DNA from 4 places in the Agrobacterium sp. 10T429 genome. Region 3 is predicted to be linked to each of the others. Evidence: predicted binding sites of a transcription regulator. Region 3 holds the regulator's gene; each other region holds the start of a gene.
The links. The regulator PhoB, encoded in region 3, activates phosphate uptake and scavenging genes when phosphate is short. The targets are predictions, from matches to a motif close to TGTCATNNANCTGTCAT.
Positions count from the first base shown of each region.

Region 1: the regulator PhoB is predicted to act here: its motif matches at 2,149-2,165, upstream of AC1DCP_RS06360 (LTA synthase family protein).
Region 2: the regulator PhoB is predicted to act here: its motif matches at 3,256-3,272, upstream of AC1DCP_RS00515 (DUF1045 domain-containing protein).
Region 4: the regulator PhoB is predicted to act here: its motif matches at 2,406-2,422, upstream of phnC (phosphonate ABC transporter ATP-binding protein).

Region 1 covers NZ_JBFTGV010000002.1:276,667-281,511, reverse strand. Annotated here, with positions in the region: gene AC1DCP_RS06370 (VOC family protein) at 1-167, shown strand, start outside; gene AC1DCP_RS06365 (NAD+ synthase) at 316-1,995, opposite strand; gene AC1DCP_RS06360 (LTA synthase family protein) at 2,227-4,167, shown strand; gene AC1DCP_RS06355 (DUF1003 domain-containing protein) at 4,277-4,810, shown strand.
Region 2 covers NZ_JBFTGV010000001.1:108,630-113,474, forward strand. Annotated here, with positions in the region: gene AC1DCP_RS00500 (AraC family transcriptional regulator) at 1-637, opposite strand, end outside; gene phnN (phosphonate metabolism protein/1,5-bisphosphokinase (PRPP-forming) PhnN) at 725-1,336, opposite strand; gene AC1DCP_RS00510 (alpha-D-ribose 1-methylphosphonate 5-triphosphate diphosphatase) at 1,333-2,469, opposite strand; gene AC1DCP_RS00515 (DUF1045 domain-containing protein) at 2,466-3,164, opposite strand; gene phnE (phosphonate ABC transporter, permease protein PhnE) at 3,431-4,780, opposite strand; gene phnE (phosphonate ABC transporter, permease protein PhnE) at 4,780-4,845, opposite strand, start outside.
Region 3 covers NZ_JBFTGV010000001.1:353,155-357,999, reverse strand. Annotated here, with positions in the region: gene AC1DCP_RS01750 (aspartate aminotransferase family protein) at 1-131, opposite strand, end outside; gene AC1DCP_RS01745 (GcrA family cell cycle regulator) at 562-1,095, shown strand; gene phoB (phosphate regulon transcriptional regulator PhoB) at 1,395-2,078, opposite strand; gene phoU (phosphate signaling complex protein PhoU) at 2,110-2,835, opposite strand; gene pstB (phosphate ABC transporter ATP-binding protein PstB) at 2,934-3,749, opposite strand; gene pstA (phosphate ABC transporter permease PstA) at 3,764-4,845, opposite strand, start outside.
Region 4 covers NZ_JBFTGV010000001.1:113,970-118,814, forward strand. Annotated here, with positions in the region: gene phnE (phosphonate ABC transporter, permease protein PhnE) at 1-426, opposite strand, end outside; gene phnD (phosphonate ABC transporter substrate-binding protein) at 496-1,401, opposite strand; gene phnC (phosphonate ABC transporter ATP-binding protein) at 1,487-2,347, opposite strand; gene AC1DCP_RS00540 (transferase hexapeptide repeat family protein) at 2,585-3,202, opposite strand; gene phnL (phosphonate C-P lyase system protein PhnL) at 3,199-3,906, opposite strand; gene phnK (phosphonate C-P lyase system protein PhnK) at 3,911-4,687, opposite strand; gene AC1DCP_RS00555 (alpha-D-ribose 1-methylphosphonate 5-phosphate C-P-lyase PhnJ) at 4,684-4,845, opposite strand, start outside.

The DNA.
Region 1 (4,845 bases), on a different contig from region 3:
TCAATGTGGCGCATATGCTGGTCAGCGACGCCGACGCGCTGCACGCGCTTTGCAAAAGCCACGGGCTTCGCATCATCAAAAGTCTGCAGGACAAGGATTATGGCCTGCGGGCCTTCGTTTTCGAAGACCCGGATGGCAACCGCATCGATGTGGGGCAGGTTATTTAACGAGATAGGGAAACGGCGCGGCGTGTCCGCGCCGTTGGAGGAAAAGGATGCTTCTTTGACATCGATATATGGCGAAGTCGCAGCATCTGCACTCCGTCACCCCGAACTAGATTCGGGGTCCAGCAAGCTCCCCCATGCCCTCCTTCGACTACCTGTCCCTGAACCGGTTGGTAATCGGATAACGGCGATCGCGGCCGAAGTTCTTCTTGGTGATCTTCACCCCGGGCGCGGATTGGCGGCGTTTGTATTCGGCGAGATAGAGCAGATGCTCGATCCGGTGCACCGTCGCGATATCATGGCCACGCGCGAGGATTTCCTCGACCGACATTTCCTTTTCCACCAGGCACTCCAGAATATCGTCCAGCACCGGATAGGGCGGTAGCGAATCCTGGTCTGTCTGGTTGGGTCGCAATTCAGCGGATGGCGCCTTGGAGATGATATTGGCGGGGATCACTTCGCCGGATGGCCCGAGCGCGCCCGGCGGCACATGGGAATTGCGCCAACTGGAGATGGCGTAGACCTGCATCTTGTAGAGGTCCTTGATGGGATTGAAACCGCCATTCATGTCGCCATAAAGCGTCGCATACCCCACCGACATTTCCGACTTGTTGCCTGTTGTCACCACCATCGAGCCGAACTTGTTGGAAACAGCCATGAGAATGGTACCGCGTGTACGGCTCTGCAGGTTTTCTTCGGTAATGCCTTCTTCCGTGCCTTCGAACATTTCCGAAAGCGACGACAGGAACCCATCCACCGGTTCGGCAATGGGCACGATATCGTAACGGCAGCCAAGTGCCTTGGCGCAATCGGCTGCGTCCTTCAGCGAATCCTCGGAGGTGTAACGATAGGGCAGCATGATGCAGCGCACCCGCTCTTCGCCCAGCGCATCAACAGCAAGCGCAGCGCAGATCGCCGAATCGATACCGCCGGAAAGGCCGAGAACCACGCTCTTGAAGCCGTTCTTGTTGACGTAATCGCGAAAGCCCAGCATGCAGGCCCGGTAATCCGCCTCCTCGCCTTCAGGGATTTTCGAGAAAGGACCGCTCTCGCAGCGCCAGCCTTCTGCGGTGCGTTTCCAATCGGTGACGGCAAGGGTCGCCTCGAACTGGCTCATCTGGAAGGCAAGGGTCTTGTCGGCATTGAAACCGAAGCTCGCGCCGTCGAAAACCAGCTCGTCCTGCCCGCCAAGCTGATTGGCGAAGACCAGCGGCAAGCCGCTTTCGATTACTTGCTTCAGCGCCACCTGATGGCGCACATCCAGCTTGCCGCGATAATAGGGCGAACCATTCGGCACCAGCAGGATTTCCGCCCCGCTTTCGGCAAGCGTTTCGCACACACCCATGTCGTTCCAGATTTCCTCGCAGATCGGAATGCCGATCCTGACACCGCGGAAATTATAGGGACCGGAGATCGAACCTTCGGCGAAAACACGTTTTTCATCGAACTCGCCGTAATTCGGCAGGTCAATCTTGTCACGCAGCGCGATGATCCTGCCGCCATCCAGAAGCGCAACCGAATTGTGCCGGCCCGTTTCACCCTGACGCGGAAAACCGATGACGACGCCCGGCCCGCCATCGGCGGTTTCCGCCGCCAGTTCTTCCACGGCCTTCAGGCACGCTTTCAGAAAAGCCGGCTTCAATACCAGGTCTTCCGGCGGATAGCCGGATATGAACAGCTCGGTCAGAAGCAGGAGATCGGCACCCTGCGTCGCCGCATCGGCCCGTGCTTCACGCGCCCTGGCGAGATTGCCCGCCACGTCGCCAACAGTCGGATTGAACTGCCCGACGGCAATTCGAAGATGGTTTTTGATGTCGTGTCTGTCGCTCATGGCTTTTCAATACCGCGCCCGTGCCCGCTCCGCAACGCGGCAATTGCATGCCGCACCACCTTGATAGGATGAAGCCGCAACCGGCATTCACGCTAAGGTTATCACCGCACCGGCCACACTCCGCAAAGTTCATGTCGCGTTCATCGCGCTTATGTGACAGTTACATGACAGTTTTGCGACGCCCCGATTCACCTCCCCGAATTGCGCGGTGTCGCCTCGTAATACCGGAGTATGAGTTTGAGAAATTCGGCGCCAAAAACAACGGCTTCCGAAAAGGCTGATTTTGTCTTTTCGCCTGCATGGACGCGGAGCCTTTCCAAGCTTTCGGGTAAGGCCTACACGCTTGCCAATCTGACATTTTCGTCGGTCGTGCTTGTCGTCGCGCTGGAATGGATCGCCCGCGGTTCGCTAGTTGATGTCGGCACCTTCCTCACCTCATCCGCCCGCCCCGGCATGACCACCATCGCCGCCGTGCTGCTGCTGCTCGTAGCGCTGGATTCCATCCTCGGCCGCCGTTACCTGTCGCTCATCGCCGTTGCGCCGCTTTGCGCGCTGACAGGGCTGATTTCCGCGCAGAAACAGACCTATCTCTCCGATCCGCTTTATCCCTCCGACCTGCTGTTCGGCCGGCAGATCCTCGAGCTTCTGCCCACCATGCTGAAAGCCCAGCCGCTGACGGCCGTGCTGGTCGGCCTTGGCCTTTGCGCCACGGTTGCGGCCCTTTCCACCCTGTGGCTGCTGGCGCGGCGTTATTCGCCGGGCTTGAGCTGGCGCGAACGCGCCGCAGGTCTTGTGCTGGCGCTGCCGCTTCTGGCCGGCCTCGCCTCGCTCATGGACTATTCGCATTATTCGTGGGTGCGCGATCGTCTCAACATCATCCCCATGATGTGGGATCAACAGGAGAATTACCGCCATAACGGTTTCCTGATGGCCTTTGCCTTCAATATTCCCATGGCCAACGTCTCGGCGCCGCAGGGTTACGGCCAAAACAGCATCGCAGACCTGACCTCGGAACCCGCCGCCTTTGCCGCCAACACGGGCGATTACCCTGATGTCATCATGTTGATGAGCGAATCGCTGTGGGATCCGACACGGCTTGAAAACGTGAAGCTCTCTGCCGATCCGATGCCCAACATCCGCGCCAAGCAATCCGGCAACGTGTTCTCGCCGGAATTCGGCGGCATGACGGCGAATGTGGAATTCGAGGCGCTGACCGGCTTTTCCAACGCCTTCCTGCCCTATGGCAGCATTCCCTACCAGCAATATATCCGCCGCCCGGTGCCCTCGCTTGCCAGCTTCTTCCGTGGCGAAGGGTATTCGGCAATCGCCATGCATCCGTTTCAGGAATGGTTCTGGAACCGCAAGGAAGTTTACAGGAATTTCGGCTTCGAGGAGTTCCGCTCGGAAGAGACATTGCCGCCCATGGAAAAGCGCGGCAACTTCGCCTCCGACGACGCGCTGATGGACCAGATCATGGTGGCCGCGGACGATGCGCGCAACCCGCTCTTCCTCTTCGCCGTCACCCTGCAGGGACACGGACCTTACGAGGCGGGCCGTTATGCCAGCGACACCATCGGCGTAGAGGGCGATCTTTCCGCTTCCGCATCGCAGGCGCTTGGTACCTATGCGCAGGGCGTGGCGGAGGCCGACGACGCCCTTCTGAAGCTGATGCGCTGGGCAAAAAAGCGCGAGCGCGAAACCATCATCGTGCTCTTCGGCGATCACCTGCCGCCGCTTGGCCAGACATTCGTGGAAAGCGGCTACATGCCGGGCATGGTGGCCAGCCGCCGCGCGCCGCTGGAAGTCATGAAAAAGGAACACGAGACGCCGCTCGTCGTCTGGTCCTCGAAGACGGGCGTGCGCAAGAATATCGGCACCATCAGCCCGGCGCTGTTGCCCTATCACGTACTGAAAACAGCCGGTTTCTCAGACCCCTTCTATACGGGGACTTTGGGTGAAGTGCAGGATGCGTTTTCCGTCGTCGACCGGCATATGCTCGTGGCAACGGATGGCAAGGCCCTGCCCGACTGGTCGATTTCACCCAATTCCATTCCGGACGTGGTGCGCAATTATCGCCTGCTGCAATTCGACATGATGTTCGGCGAGCAATATGGCCGAGAGCGCTTCTTCCCCGGCTTCAACTGGGTAAATGACGCTACACCCTCCGTCTGATGGGGCTGGATGTCTAAACGGCATGGCAGCGGAAATCGTTTGAATTCCTTTGCCATGCGGGTTTATCTCGACAGGGCCGTAACGAACCATCAGCACCACGAGAAGCACCGTGTCAGACATCTCCGACTATATCGTTTCGCACTTCAAGCGCTCCTCCCGGGAAATCGGCGAGGTCGAGCGTCGTATTCTGGAACTGTCGCACCAGAAAAAGCTGGTCTCGACCGACACCAATGCGGAATTTTCCGCCGGGGCAAACCTGGGCGACAGGCTGGCCGACAGCATTGCAAGGGTTGGCGGCTCCTGGGGATTTATCCTCAGCTTCTGCTTTTTCCTGGTGTTCTGGGCAATCATCAACACCATCGTGCTGACGACGCGGGCCTTCGACCCCTACCCCTTCATCTTCCTCAATCTTCTGCTCTCCATGCTCGCGGCCATTCAGGCGCCGATCATCATGATGTCGCAGAACCGGCAGGCCGCCCGCGACCGCTTCGAGGCCGCCAAGGATTATGAGGTGAACCTGAAAGCCGAGCTTGAGGTGCTGTCTCTGCACGAAAAGATCGACGTGAAGGTACTGGCCGAACTGGCAGCACTCAGGCAGGACCTCGCTGCCCTTCACCGCCATGTGACCCGGAAAGGAGACTGACGAGAAAGAACCGGCGCGCGAAAATCCATCCCCGC
Region 2 (4,845 bases), 240 kb from region 3:
CATTTGGGTTGACCACGTCCAGAAGCGATGTGGGAAGACGCATGGTATGGATGGGTTGCGAAAAGCTGACGCGCTTGGTCATTCTTTCTTTAAATAGCTGAATATTAACCGGTTTCGGCCGTTCCAGACCGATCTCGATCAGGTTGACGCGCTCCCCCAGAATATCGCGAAGGCGCTGGATCAGAGCTGTCAGCGACAAATCCACATATTGATCGCGTTTGGCGATGACAGGCGCAAAGGACCACGACAGGGTTACGTGCGCGGCATCCGTGACCATGGTGAAATTGCTGTTATTGGTCGCGTAATAAACGTGATCCTGAAGAAAACGCAGGAAAGCCCGCACTGTCGGCGCGCTCATCAGGCCATATCCGAACGCGCCGGATGCGCCGGCGGGAAAGGTGGACGCGCATTGCAAACCAAAGGCGTCGTCGCCGGAAATCAACGCACATGTCTCGAGCAGGCGGCAAAATCGGTCGAGGCTGATGCGCTCCGTCACGCTGCCGAAAGTGGCGGGATCGATATCGAGAGCCTTGCAGATGGGGGCAATATCGATGCCCCGCGACCGTGCATAATTGGCGACGCCGGCGGCCAGACCGGCCACCACTGTTATCTCGTCGCTGACCCTCTTTTCAGGCATCCCTCGCCTTGGCGTACCATGTTTGGAAATTGTCGCCTGATGGTAAGCGTTGGGAAGCCATTTGTCGAGCAGTTCGGCCTGTGGAGTTTAAATGTGGCGACGGCCGCTCTGCTCAAGCACCTGCATGATGGTTTTGCCCGCATCTTCCATGGCACCGCTATTGTCCACGGTCGTCACATCAAAATCCCCGACGACCGTGAGCGAACTGCGTTCCAGCCGCCGGAGAATATCCTCCCGGCTTTCCCGCCCGCGCTGCTCCAGCCGCTTCGCCAGCACGTCCGGCCGTGCAACGATGTTCACGACCTTGAGGCGTGCAAAGGCGGTGCCGAACTGGGGCAGGGCTGAGCGGGAGCCGTTGGCGATGACCACGTCTCCCGCATTAAGATGACGATAGACGGCGGCCGGAATGCCATATTTCAGCCCGTGCGCCTGCCAGGAAACGGCAAAAGCACCTTCGTCTTCCAGCCGGTTGAACTCGTGCATGGAAACCGCATCGTGATTTTCGCCGCCGGCATCGCCGCTGCGGGTAATGACCCGGCGTGTGAAATGAAAGCCCGGCCGCCCGGACAGCTGCGCTGCGGCATAATCCATCAGCGTGTCCTTGCCGGCCCCACTCGGGCCGACAATTACGATCATGGTTCCGGGCACCGTACCCAGCGTCTGGCCGTCAAGCCGGCTATCCTGTCCGTTGCCGGTCATGCCACACGTTTGCCCTGACGCCAGACCGAGCGGGCGACGGGAACGCCGTCCTCGCGGTGAACTCGGACCAGATCGGCCCGCAATCCCGTTGCGATGCTGCCGCGATCGCGAAGGCCCACCGTTCGTGCCGGCGTGGAGGTAACCATGCGCAACGCTTCCGGCAGAGTGATGGCTTCCACCTGGTCGGCGAGCAGGAACGGCGCGTAAAGCAGGCTGAACGGCACATAGTCGGAAGAGAGAACATCCAGCACGCCAAGTTCGGCAAGATCACGCGCGGCGATGTTGCCGGAATGGGACTTGCCGCGAACGATGTTCGGTGCGCCCATCAGTACGCTCATGCCGGCGCTGTGCGAAGCCTTTGCCGCCTCGACGCTGGTGGGGAACTCCGCGAGTTTCACGCCGTGCCCGATCGCTTCGCCCACATGCGCTTCTGTAGCGTCGTCATGGCTTGCAACGGTTATGCCGCGCTCGGCGCAACGGGCCGCCAGGTAATCCCGGTGCTTGGCGGAAAACTCCGCCGATGCCGTCTGCCGGCGTCTGACGAACTCGGCGAAAGCCTCGTCGCTCAGTCCGCGCTTCTTCTGGTAATAGAAGATATATTGGTCCATCGACTGAAACTGGCGCTGCCCCGGGGAGTGGTCCATCATCGAAATCAGCCGCACACGCGGATCGGTCTCGAAATCTTCGAAATGCTCGAGCACATCGGCGGAGGCGACTTCACAGCGCAGGTGCAGCAGGTGATCTGCCCGCAGGCGGTTCTGATCGGCAGCGGTTTCAATGGCATCCGCCATTTCCCGCATCTCGCCCTTCTTGAACCCGCCATCTTCGTCGGAGCCCAGCCGCAGGCAGTCGAAAACAGTGGTAATGCCTGATGACGCGACCTGCGCATCGTGAGCCTGAATGGCGGCAATCTTATCCCAGATAACCCCGGGACGCGGCGAATAGTGCTGTTCCAGATGGTCGGTGTGCAGTTCCACCAGACCCGGGATGAGGAAATCGCCTTCGAGATCCTCGCCGGTCTTGGAGGCGCCTTCGCTGATATCGGCGATCTTGCCGTCACGGATCAGAACGGATCCCAGAATAATATCGTCTTCCAGAACGATACGGGCGTTGGAAAGGGCATGCTCGGTCATGGGTCAGCATCTTTCTTTGGCGGCTGGCCAAGCGGGTGCCAGCGATGAACGGTAAATGGTGCGCCGCGCGTTTCCTCAACGAACAAAGCGAGGCCGGAAATGGTGAGAGGCCGGTCGACGAACTCGGAAAACTTGGTCGAAAGCACATCCTGGATAGCGGGCGCGTCGCTTTCGTCGATGCGGCCCGTCAGCGTCATATGAAAGCGGAAGTCGTCCATGACATGCGGATAACCCCAGAGCGACAGATTTTGCCGCTGGCTTTCGGTCAGGTTTTGCGGGCGGCGGCGGGCAATGTCGGTCTCGGACAGGGGCGCGCGAAACCGGTCGAAATGGTCGACGATCTCAGCGGCAAAATCCTGCAGCGGCTGGTAGGTGCGATCCGGAACGAGCGCGAAAAACGGCCCGAGTGCACCGATGACAACACGCGGAATATCGAAGACGGACTGGCTGGCCGCAAACTGTTCGAGGGCGGCGACGAGATCCGCTTCGCTGTATTTTTCGGAAAGCTCGAAGGGGGCTTTCAGCGTCGCGTGGAAACCGTAACGGCGCGGCTCCTCAGTCATCTCCGCATAAGCGGCATGGTCATCATGTTGCGCGCCGGAAAAGGCATTGCGTCCCAGCCAGCGCGACGCCGCTTCAGTCAGTGGATGATCTTTAGCCGGAGAAAAATAGATGGCGTAGCGCACGGCAAGCACTCTTCGGTGTCATGGAAAACCTGGATGAAAAGCTATTTGGCGTGACTCGCCCGCTTCCCGCAAGGTCAGGAGTGCGAGGTAATCGCTTTCCGTGACAGAATGATGATGACCCAGGAAAAAAAGCGCTTGAAACGCCGCGTGTCTCTCGAATGTCCGCAAGACGGATGCTGGCGCATTGAGGGGATGTATCTGACTTTGCAAAGAGGTTCCGGTTTTGCGCACGTCTCGGGAAGCGGGATAGCCAAACCCCGCTCCTGCTTTATGAATTAATGCTGGGTTTTCCCGATCAGGCGCGACCGCAGGGAATTCGAGATGTGGTCGAACAGGAAAACCACGAAGAGAATGAGCAGCACCATATAAGCGACCTTGTCCCAGTCGGCATTGGTACCCATTGCTTCCAGCAGTTTCAAACCGATGCCGCCAGCGCCAACCGCACCGATGATCGTGGCTGAACGGGTGTTGCTTTCCCAGAAATAAAGCGACTGGGAAATGAAGACCGGCAGGACCTGCGGAAGCACGCCGAAACGATTGACGGCGATGGGGGAAGCGCCAACCGATTTGACGCCCTCGCGCTGCTTGTCGTCAACATTCTCCAGCGCCTCGGCATAGACCTTGCCGAGCGCGCCGGTATCGGTGAAGAAGATCGCGGCAATGCCGGGGATCGGCCCCGGACCGAAGCTGCGGGTGAAAAACAGCGCCCAGATCAGCATGTCGATCGAGCGCAGGAAGTCGAACAGACGCTTCATGCCCCAGTTGGCGGCCCTGTTGGCGGTGATATTGCGTGCGGCTAGAAAGGCGAGCGGCAGGGCAACGAGCGTGCCGAACAGCGTGCCCACAAAGGCCATCACCAGCGTCTGCATCAGCTTGGAAAGAATATCGGCGTGCTGCCAGACACCATTGTCGAGGAAATCATCGACCATGTGGCTGATGTTTGAGCGCGTGGGATCGAGCCTTTCCCCCCACAGCGCCAGTGCGGCAAGGTCGCCGTAGCTCTTGCCCCAGAATTCCGATTTGGTATCGAACAGGAAGTTCGCCCACCCGAGGAACCGCCGCTGCACGTAAACCTGGCTGGTGCGGATTTCTGCCTGTCCGGCAAAACCGTAATGCACGAGAACCTTGTTGCCGTCCTGCGTGATCTCTTGCGGCAGGACCTCAGGGGCCAGAGCCTTGTCGCCATTGATGATGACGGGATAGTTCTTGCCGTCCACATAGACGTCCACCCGGGTCGGCGTTACGTCCAGACGGTTTTGCGTGCCCGCGTAAACGACGCTGTAGCCGCCATCCGGCAAGGGTTGCAGCCAGTCGATCGGCGCATCGGCGGGATATTGCATCCGGCTTGACCACTGCGGGTTCACCTTGCCGTCTTCGAAACGAAGGCGTGGCTGGGCCCGCCAGGAATACCAGTCCTGAATGTAGCTCGAAGCGCGATCCCATCGGCCCTGCATGAAAGCGGGGCCGACATTGAAGAAGAAAAAGCAGGCGGTGAGATAGACGAGGACGGCGACAATACCGGTCAGCAAGCCGTATCGCTGCATGAAGCCGCGATTGAAAATTGCGGGATGTGCGGCCGTCAGCCTCTCGCGGTCTGCGGTATTGAGAATGAAGCTGGACGACATCAGGCCGCTCCCCGTCCGAATTCGAAGGATTGATGGCCAATCAGCCTGCGGCGCAACCAGCTGGA
Region 3 (4,845 bases):
ACAGCAACACCGGCCGCAAAATCCAGATATCGCTCGCCGCTTTCCGTGAACAGCCATACACCCTCACCGCGCTCGAAGCGCAAGGGGGCTCTTGAAAACGTATCAAACAATGGCGCGCCGGCTTCGGCCATGGCTGTATCACTCCTTGCGCAGATGCGCTGTCAAACTGTTGTCAATAGGCTTGCGGGGTTATCCCTCGCCTGAAAATCAAAATGCCGCCTTGCGGCGGCAGGGGCACTATTGTCACTTCGTTTGCCGATGTCAACAAAAGTCAGCGTTTCCCGGGCTTCTCAAGCACTAGTATGCGGCGGCGGGCCAGCCCCAAGGTGTTGCCTTTCAGACTCAATACGCCAGCAAGTTGGGGAAAACCGGAAAATCGATTCCAGATGATTCCCGCGACTCTTGCCACGGAGTCGGGCTGGCACTAGGTTAATCGCTAATTACTAGACTGCATTGCGGCGGAACTAGTCACCGAAAATCAGGCGGAAACCACGCTTGCGGCATGCGCGCGAGACGGAGAGGGATTCTGCCGAAAATACACGCGACAAGCGGAGAAGCGGCATGAACTGGACAGACGAACGAGTCGAAAAGCTCAAGAAATTGTGGTCCGAGGGCCTTAGCGCCAGCCAGATTGCAGCGCAGCTGGGCGGCGTCAGCCGTAATGCCGTGATCGGCAAGGTCCATCGTCTCAATCTGCCGGGACGCGTCAAGGCTGGCGGTCCAGTGACTTCGGCACGCTCCGCGCCGAAGCGCACCGCTGCCCCTGCCCCGCGTGCGACGACTTTCGCAGGTCGCGTCAACGCGGCACCGGCACGCATCCTCACCCGTTCGAACGCGGCAACGGCGCTGCACGAGGAGATCGATATCGAGACCGCGCAGGTTCTCGATTACGTTCCTTCCAAGAACGTTGTCACGCCGATTTCCCGTCGCCTGACGCTGACGGAACTGACCGAGCGCACCTGCAAATGGCCGGTTGGCGATCCGCTGAAGGACGACTTCCATTTCTGCGGTTGTGAAGCGCTGGAATCTTCGCCCTATTGCAAGTTCCATGCGAAACTCGCCTACCAGCCGGTGAGCGAGCGCCGCAAGGCTTGAGTGTTGCGGCACGCATTCAGCACTCAAAAATTACGGGCCTTCGGGCCCGTTTTTTTATGACAAAAATAAAGCCGCTTTCTGGGCGGCTTGATGGCAGGCCTCACCCTTTCCCCTTACCATCGGGCGTGACCCTTCAATCCGGATTTCAACGCGCCGCCGATCTCCTCCGGTCAAAACGGACAATGGCATCGAGTTTGGCGGATATTCATATTGAAAAAGCCCGAAATCGTTTCAGATTTCGGGCTTCCTGATTTTTTGGTGCACTACTTCGCCAGCGAAACTATCTGGTTCCGCATCGCTCAGGCTTCCATCGAATATCCCGCACCACGCACCGTGCGGATGACATCCTGCATGTGCGAGAAATTCAGGGCCTTGCGCAGACGTCCGACATGCACATCGACAGTACGCTCGTCGACATAGATATCATGACCCCAGACGCCATCCAGCAATTGCGAGCGGGAAAACACCCGACCCGGCGACGTCATCAGGAATTCCAGCAAGCGGAATTCCGTCGGGCCGAGGCGCACTTCGCGGCTTTTGCGGTGAACGCGATGGGTCTCGCGGTCCAGTTCGATATCGCCGCATTTGAGCACCGACGACAGAACCTCCGGACGGGCCCGGCGCAACATGGCCTTGACCCGGGCCATGAGTTCCGGCGTCGAGAACGGCTTGACGACATAATCGTCAGCGCCGGTAGCGAGACCGCGAACCCGTTCGCTCTCTTCGCCACGCGCCGTCAGCATGATGATGGGCAGGCGTTCTGTTTCCGGCCGCATTCTCAAGCGCCGGCACAGTTCGATACCGGAGACACCGGGCAACATCCAGTCCAGGATGAGAAGATCCGGAATGCGCTCCTGCAGCCTGATTTCCGCCTCATCGCCACGGGGTATCGTGTCGACGTCGTATCCCTCAGCCTCGAGATTGTAACGAAGCAGGACGCTCAGCGCTTCCTCGTCTTCCACAACTGCAATCTTGGGCACCATATGCTGAACTCCGCAAGCTTCTGCTTGTCTGTTACTCGGTCACCGAACCAAGCGTGTTGGAACTGTCGTCCTTCGGACGCTCGCCCTCCGGCTGGCTGCCAGTGGTCATGTAATAGATCGTCTCTGCGATATTCGTCGCATGATCGCCGATACGCTCGATGTTCTTGGCGCAGAACAGAAGATGCGTGCAGGTGGTGATGTTGCGCGGGTCTTCCATCATGTAGGTCAGAAGCTCCCGGAAGAGCGACGTGTACATGGCATCGATTTCCTCGTCGCGTTCACGGATCGCATTGGCCTTTTCGGCGGAACGCGTGGAATAGACGTCGAGGACTTCCTTGAGCTGCACCAGCGCCAGGTCGGACAGATGCTCGATGCCGCGGGCGAGCTTGCGCGGAACGCCGGTGCCGGCGACAGCGATAACGCGCTTGGCCGTGTTCTTGCCAAGATCGCCGACGCGTTCGAGATCGGCGGCGATACGCAGGGTGCCGATGATCTCGCGAAGGTCTGCCGCCATCGGCTGACGCTTGGCGATGGTTACGATCGCCTTGTCGCCAATTTCGCGCTCAGCATGGTCGAGAATGGTATCGTCCGAAATGACCTTCTGCGCGAGCGCAGCATCGGAATTGACGAGTGCGCGCACGGCGTCACCGCACATCTGCTCGGCAAGACCGCCCATTTCGGCGATGCGGCGCGTCAGAAACTTCAGTTCGTCGTCATAGGCAGACAGGATATGCGAATGGGTCGTTGTCTGTGTCATGGTCTATTCCTCCGGCTTGGCCTGCATGCGCGTGCCCAACAGCGGGGCACGGCAGAGGCACCAGTCTTGTACGGTTACGATAAAGCACCGGCCGGGGATCAGCCGAAGCGGCCCATGATGTAGTCCTGCGTGCGCTGGTCGTCCGGATTGGTGAACATCTTGTCGGTTTCGTTTTCTTCGACAAGGTGACCAAGATGGAACATGGCCGTACGCTGGGAAACGCGCGCCGCCTGCTGCATGGAGTGCGTGACGATGACGATGGTGTAGTTGGTGCGCAGTTCGTGGATGAGTTCCTCGACCTTCGCAGTCGCGATCGGATCCAACGCCGAGCACGGCTCGTCCATCAGGATCACTTCCGGGCTGACGGCAACCGCGCGTGCGATGCACAGACGCTGCTGCTGGCCACCGGAGAGGCCCGTGCCGGATTCCAGCAAACGATCCTTCACCTCGTTCCAGAGACCCGCTTTCTGCAGGCTATGCTCGACGATCTGGTCCATATCCGCCTTGTTGCGGGCGAGACCGTGGATACGCGGGCCGTAGGCGATGTTCTCATAAATCGTCTTCGGAAACGGGTTCGGCTTCTGGAACACCATGCCGACGCGGGCACGCAGTTCCACGACGTCGATCTGCTGATCGTAGATATCGTCGGTATCGAGCGTGATCTTGCCGGTGACCCGGCAACCGTCGATCGTGTCGTTCATGCGGTTCAAGGTGCGCAGGAAAGTGGATTTACCGCAACCGGACGGGCCGATAAGTGCAGTCACCGTGTTTTCGCGGACATTGAGGTTCACGTCGTAAAGCGCGCGCTTTTCGCCGTAATAAACCGAAACATCCTTGCCGATCATCTTGTATGAGACTTCATTCATTTTCTTGTCCAGCGCCTTTTCAACTGCTGCTTCCGACAACATGTTCATTGCTCTAGCTCCCTCTACCAGCGCCGCTCAAAGCGGCGACGCAACAGGATTGCGCCAACATTCATGAGAATGAGGAACAGAAGCAGGATGATGATAGCGCCAGATGTCCGTTCGACAAAGGCACGCTCAGCTTCGTTCGCCCACATGTAAATCTGCACCGGCAGGGCCGTGGACGGATCCATAGGCGTTGTCGGATAGTTCGCGACGAATGCCACCATGCCGATCAGAAGCAGCGGCGCCGTTTCGCCCAGTGCGTGGGCGAGACCGATGATGGTGCCGGTCAGAATGCCAGGCATTGCCAGCGGCAGGACGTGATGGAAAATCGTCTGCATCTTGGAAGCGCCAAGACCGAGTGCGGCGGCGCGGATCGACGGCGGCACGGCCTTCAATGCAGCGCGGGTGGCGATGATGATCGTCGGCAGGGTCATCAGCGTCAGGACGAGGCCGCCGACCAGCGAGGCCGAGCGTGGAAAGCCCATGAAGTTGATGAAGACGGAGAGACCGAGCAGACCGTAAACAATGGAGGGAACAGCCGCCAGATTGTTGATGTTGACCTCGATAAGGTCCGTCAAACGGTTCTTGGGGGCAAATTCCTCCAGATAGATGGAGGCCGCAACACCGATCGGCAGCGACAGCACCAGCACGATCAGCATCATGTAGAACGAGCCGATCAGCGCAACGCCAACACCCGCGGCTTCCGGACGGCTCGAAGCGCCGTTGACGAAGATGCCGGTATTGAAATGCTTGCCAAGCTGTCCGCTTTCCACGAGCTGGTTCATCCAGCCGAGCTGCTGGTTCGAGATGCGGCGGTTTGCTTCATCCCCCGACATGTCGACCTGGCCCTTGAAGGCGCTGTCGACATCACCCGACGCCAGAAGCGTGACGCTGCGCGTGGTGCCGATGACGGACGGATCGGCGACGACGATATCACGCAGCTGGGTGCGTACGCTGTCGGAGATCATGACGTTGACGGCGCGAAGACCGGCCTTATCCGTCGGCGCGACGCCGAGAACCTTGGCCACCGCATCACGGGCGAGGACGGGGTAGTTGGCCGTCATCAGCTTTGCCGGATTGGTTGCGCGCTCGTTCTTTGGAT
Region 4 (4,845 bases), 240 kb from region 3:
GAAGGTCGTGCCTATTATCGTCGAGACCAGCGCGATGTTGAGCGTGATGATCAGCTGATAGATGAAATGCGGTATGTAGAAACCGTTGGTGATGTAAACGCGATCCGCGACATAGTTGTATTTCAGCGAACCGTTGTCATAGGGCGACGGCAGGTCGAACATCGCCCGGAAGACCTCGAGCGGGCTATCTGGCACGAATGTTTTCATGAAGTCGAAAAAATATGGCAGGCGCTCGAAGAACTTGCCCGAATTGGCCTCATTGGCGAAATTCAGTGAGGCGGCAAGGACGATGAGGAAGATAACGAGCGACATAACGGTATAAATCCGCCGTGTCCTAAGCTGCTGTTGATAATGACGCATCACCGTTCGGGACGATGTGCTCAATCCCTCAGGCGTGAGGGTACCATGTTGCAGTGTGGTCGCCATGCCGCTTTCCTTTATTGGCAAAAGCGGCGATGCCGCAAGGCACCGCCGCTTCCGGATATGATCTGAGGATCAGCCGCCGATAACGGACTTACGGGCGTCGATGATCGTCTGGTAGAAAGCCGGGTCGACCTTGATGTAGGCAGTGTTCTTGCCCTGGGTGTAACCCTGGAAGCAGGCGAGATCCTTCTTCGGCAGTTCCATGAAGAAGTCTTCGACCTTCTGCTTCATGCTGTCACCGATCTTGTTGGCAACGAGAAGCGGACCGTTCGGGATCAGCGGGGATTTCCAGACCTGAACGATATCGTCCATGTCGAGGTTGCCCTTCTTGACCATCTGGTGAAGGTTGCCGCCGGAGTAGCCTTCTTCCCACTTGCCGACGCCCGAACCGAATGTCGTGCCGACGTCGAACTTTTTGTCGAGAACGGCGAGAACGAGGTTCTCATGGCCGCCGCCGAAGCCGGTTTCGGAGAAATATTCCTTGACCGGAACGCCGGTTTCCTTCGGGATCGATACGTTCGGGACGAGGAAGCCCGAGGTGGAGTCAGGGTCGGCGAAGCCGATCTTCTTGCCCTTGGCGTCAGCCAGAGACTTGATGCCGCTGTCCTTGCGGGCAACCATGATCGTGTAGTAGCCGCTGGAACCGTCAGAGCCGGTATAGGTCAGGATCGGATCGACGGCCTTGGGATCGGCAATGGCGATCTTGGCGTAGGAAGAAGCGCCCATGGATGCAATGTCGATGGTGCCGCCGAGCAGGCCCTGGATAACGCCGTTATAGTCCGGCGACGGGAAAACCTGAACTTCGGAAACGCCGGTTGCAGCCTTGAGGCCATCCGCAACGCACTTCGTGTTGCGGATCTGGTCGGCTTCATTTTCCGAACCGTCGAGACCGATACGCAGGACCTTGACGTCCTGAGCCATGGCCGAACCGGCCAGAACGCCAAGGGCGACTGCCGAAAGAAGGATTTTCTTCAACATGGACTTTCTCCTGTTTCCCGGCGAGCCGGAGTTTGTTGTGAAGTATCGGCCCTTGACGCGGGCGCAAACGATGCTGAGCGGTTCCTCAGAGCCCGGCGAGAGCCAGCGGTTCGGGACCGGCAGATTGCTGAACCGGACGCGCGGCAAGCTGCGCGCCGGGAATATTGATGCTGGTCGAGGTCATGGTCTCGTCGATGCCGGCGCCGTGTGAATCCGTGCCGTAAATCTCCGTGACCGCCGCAGCCGTTAGTTCGGCGGGTGTTCCGTCGAAAACGACTCGACCCTGCGACATGCCGATAATGCGTTCGCAATAATTGCGCGCCGTATCCAGCGTATGCAGATTGGTGATGACGGTGATGCCTTCACGCTCGTTGATGTCGCGCAGGGCGTCCATGACGATCTTGGCGTTCAGGGGATCGAGAGAGGCGATCGGCTCGTCGGCGAGAACCATCTTCGGAGACTGCATTAGTGCCCGGGCGATAGCGACGCGCTGCTGCTGGCCGCCGGAAAGCGTGCCCGCCGCCTGCATGGCTACGTGCTCGATGCCGAGCCGCTCGAGGGCGGCAATCGCCATCAGGCGCTCTTCATCCGTGAAAATGTTGAACAGGCTGAGCACGGTCGAACGGTGGTTCAGGCGGCCGAGCATGACATTGGTGAGCACGTCGAGACGCGGCACCAGATTGAACTGCTGGAAGATCATCGCGCAGTCGCGCTGCCAGTTGCGCAGGGCGGCACCCTTCAGCGAAGAGACTTCCGTGTCGTTGAAATGAATGGAACCCGAGGAGGGATCGACGAGGCGGTTGATCATGCGCAGCAGCGTTGACTTTCCTGCGCCAGAACGTCCAATCACGCCAACCATCTGGCCTTGCGGAATTTCCACATTCACGGAATCGACCGCAGTGTGGTTGCCGAAACGGCGCGTGACTTGCTTCAGGTGAAAGCTCATTTCCCCGTCCAATCTTCTTCTGATGGGGTTCGACCTAACAGCGGTGCGTGAAGCGTGAATGTCAGTTTGATGAAGAAAATATTACAGAATGCGCAGATAAGGCGTGCGCGTGGTCGCCTGCGAACCTTTTAGTAGTCGTGCCACCGGATTGAGGCCGGCGGGTGTCTCGCAGACATGGTTAGGGAGACCCCGGAGCACGACCCCCGGAATCTGCAGTTTCTTCGGTGTGGGGCGATTTTACCCGGCGTATTTCGCCACGAAATCCTCGGCGGCGAGGGTGCGGAAATCGTCCAGTGCGCCGCGCAGCGTTGCGTGGTCCCAGTCCCACCATTTGAGATCGTCCATGCGCTGGCCAAGGTCCGCCGGGAAGCGGTTCCTGATCAGCCGGGCGGGTACGCCGCCGACGATGGTATAGGGCGCAACGTCTTTCGACACGACCGCACCGGCCCCGATTACCGCACCGTTTCCGATTGTGACGCCAGGCAGGATGGTCGCGCCATGGCCGATCCAGACATCGTGGCCGATCACCACGCGCTTGGCGCGGCGGGCGGCGAAGAAGTCATTTTCATCATCGGCGTCGTCCCAATAATTGCGGGCACGGTAGGTGAAATGGTGAAGTGTGGCGCGCGACATCGGATGATTGGTCGCGTTGATGCGGACGGATGCGGCGATGTTGACGAATTTGCCGATGGTGGCGCACCAGATCGCACCGTCCTGCATGACATAGGAATAGTCGCCCATCTCCACTTCCTCGATGCGGCAGCGTTCCGAGATTTCGGTATAGCGGCCGATCGATGAATTGGTGACACGGGCACTTTCGTGGACAACAGGTTCGAGACCGACCTTCACACTCATGCCGCTGCCTTCCGGGGGGAGAATTGCGAGACATCCAGAACGCGATCGGCCACGGCTTCCCGCACTTCCTCGTCATGGAAAATACCGAGCAAGGCCGTCCCTTTGCGCTTCTTTTCCGCGATCATCTCCACGACCACCCGTCGGTTGGCGGCATCCAGGGATGCGGTCGGTTCATCGAGAAGCAGGATCGCGTGATCGGTGATGAAACCGCGTGCGATGTTGACGCGCTGCTGCTCGCCGCCGGAAAAGGTTGCTGGCGGCAGAGACCACAATTCCCGCGGCAGGTTGAGTTTCGAAAGCAGAACGGCTGCCTGCTCGCGGGCCTCTTCCGCGGCAACCTTGCGCGCAAAAAGCGGCTCGGCGACGACGTCGATCGCCGGAACGCGCGGCACGGTGCGCAGAAACTGGCTGACATACCCGATGGTGCGATGGCGAATATCGAGGATGGTGCGCGGCGAGGCGCTGCCCATGTCAATGACCTGATCCTCGTGGCGGATGAGGATCTGGCCGCTGTCGATGGCATAATTGCCATAGAGCATTTTCAGGATCGAGCTTTTGCCGATGCCGGACGGGCCGCCGAGCACGACACATTCTCCGCCGGACACGGAGAAACTGACATCGCGGACAACAGGCAGTTCGATGCCATCGCGAAGATGCATGGTGAAGCTTTTGAAGACTTCCGAAACGATAAGGGGTGTCGGCATGGCGTCAAACCTGCAAAATGGAGGAAACAAGCAATTGCGTGTAGGGTTCGCGCGGATCATCCAGCACCCGGTCTGTCAGACCGTGTTCGATGACGTCACCACCCTTCATCACCATCATGCGATGGGAAAGCAGCCGCGCGACCGCCAGATCATGGGTGACGACGATAACGGCGAGGCCGAGATCGTTGACGAGACCACGCACGAGATCGAGCAGGCGTGCCTGCACCGAGACATCGAGGCCGCCGGTCGGTTCGTCCATGAAGACGAGGCGCGGTGAGGTCACCAGGTTGCGGGCAATCTGCAGACGCTGACGCATGCCGCCGGAAAAGGCGCGTGGCTGGTCGTCAATGCGGTCTGTGCCGATTTCCACCCGTTCCAGCCACTCGCTGGCCGATTGCCGGATATTGCCGTAATGCCGGTTACCGACAGCCATAAGCCGCTCGCCGACATTGGCGCCCGCCGAAACCGCCATGCGCAGTCCATCCGCTGGGTTCTGGTGCACGAAACCCCAGTCTGTCCGCATCAGGAAACGCCGTTCGGCTTCGCCCATATGATAGAGGTCTCGCACCGAGCCATCGCGCATGCGATATTCCACGCTGCCAGCCGTCGGCACGAGCCGTGTGGAAATGCAGTTGAGAAGCGTGGTCTTGCCGGAGCCGGATTCACCGACGATTGCCAGAACCTCGCCCGGATAAAGCTCGAAGGAGACGTTGCGGCAACCGGCGCGGTCGCCGTAATATTTCGAAACGTCCCTGACTTTCAGAAGCGGTGCGTCGCTCATTCTGCGGCCTCCTTCACATCCGCCAGCAAATGGCCCTTGTGGCCATGGGCGCGGCGGTCTTCGCAATGGTCGGTATCGGAGCAGACGAACATCCGCCCGCCCTTGTCGTCCAGCACCACCTCGTCCAGATAGACATTCTCCCCGCCGCACAGCGCGCA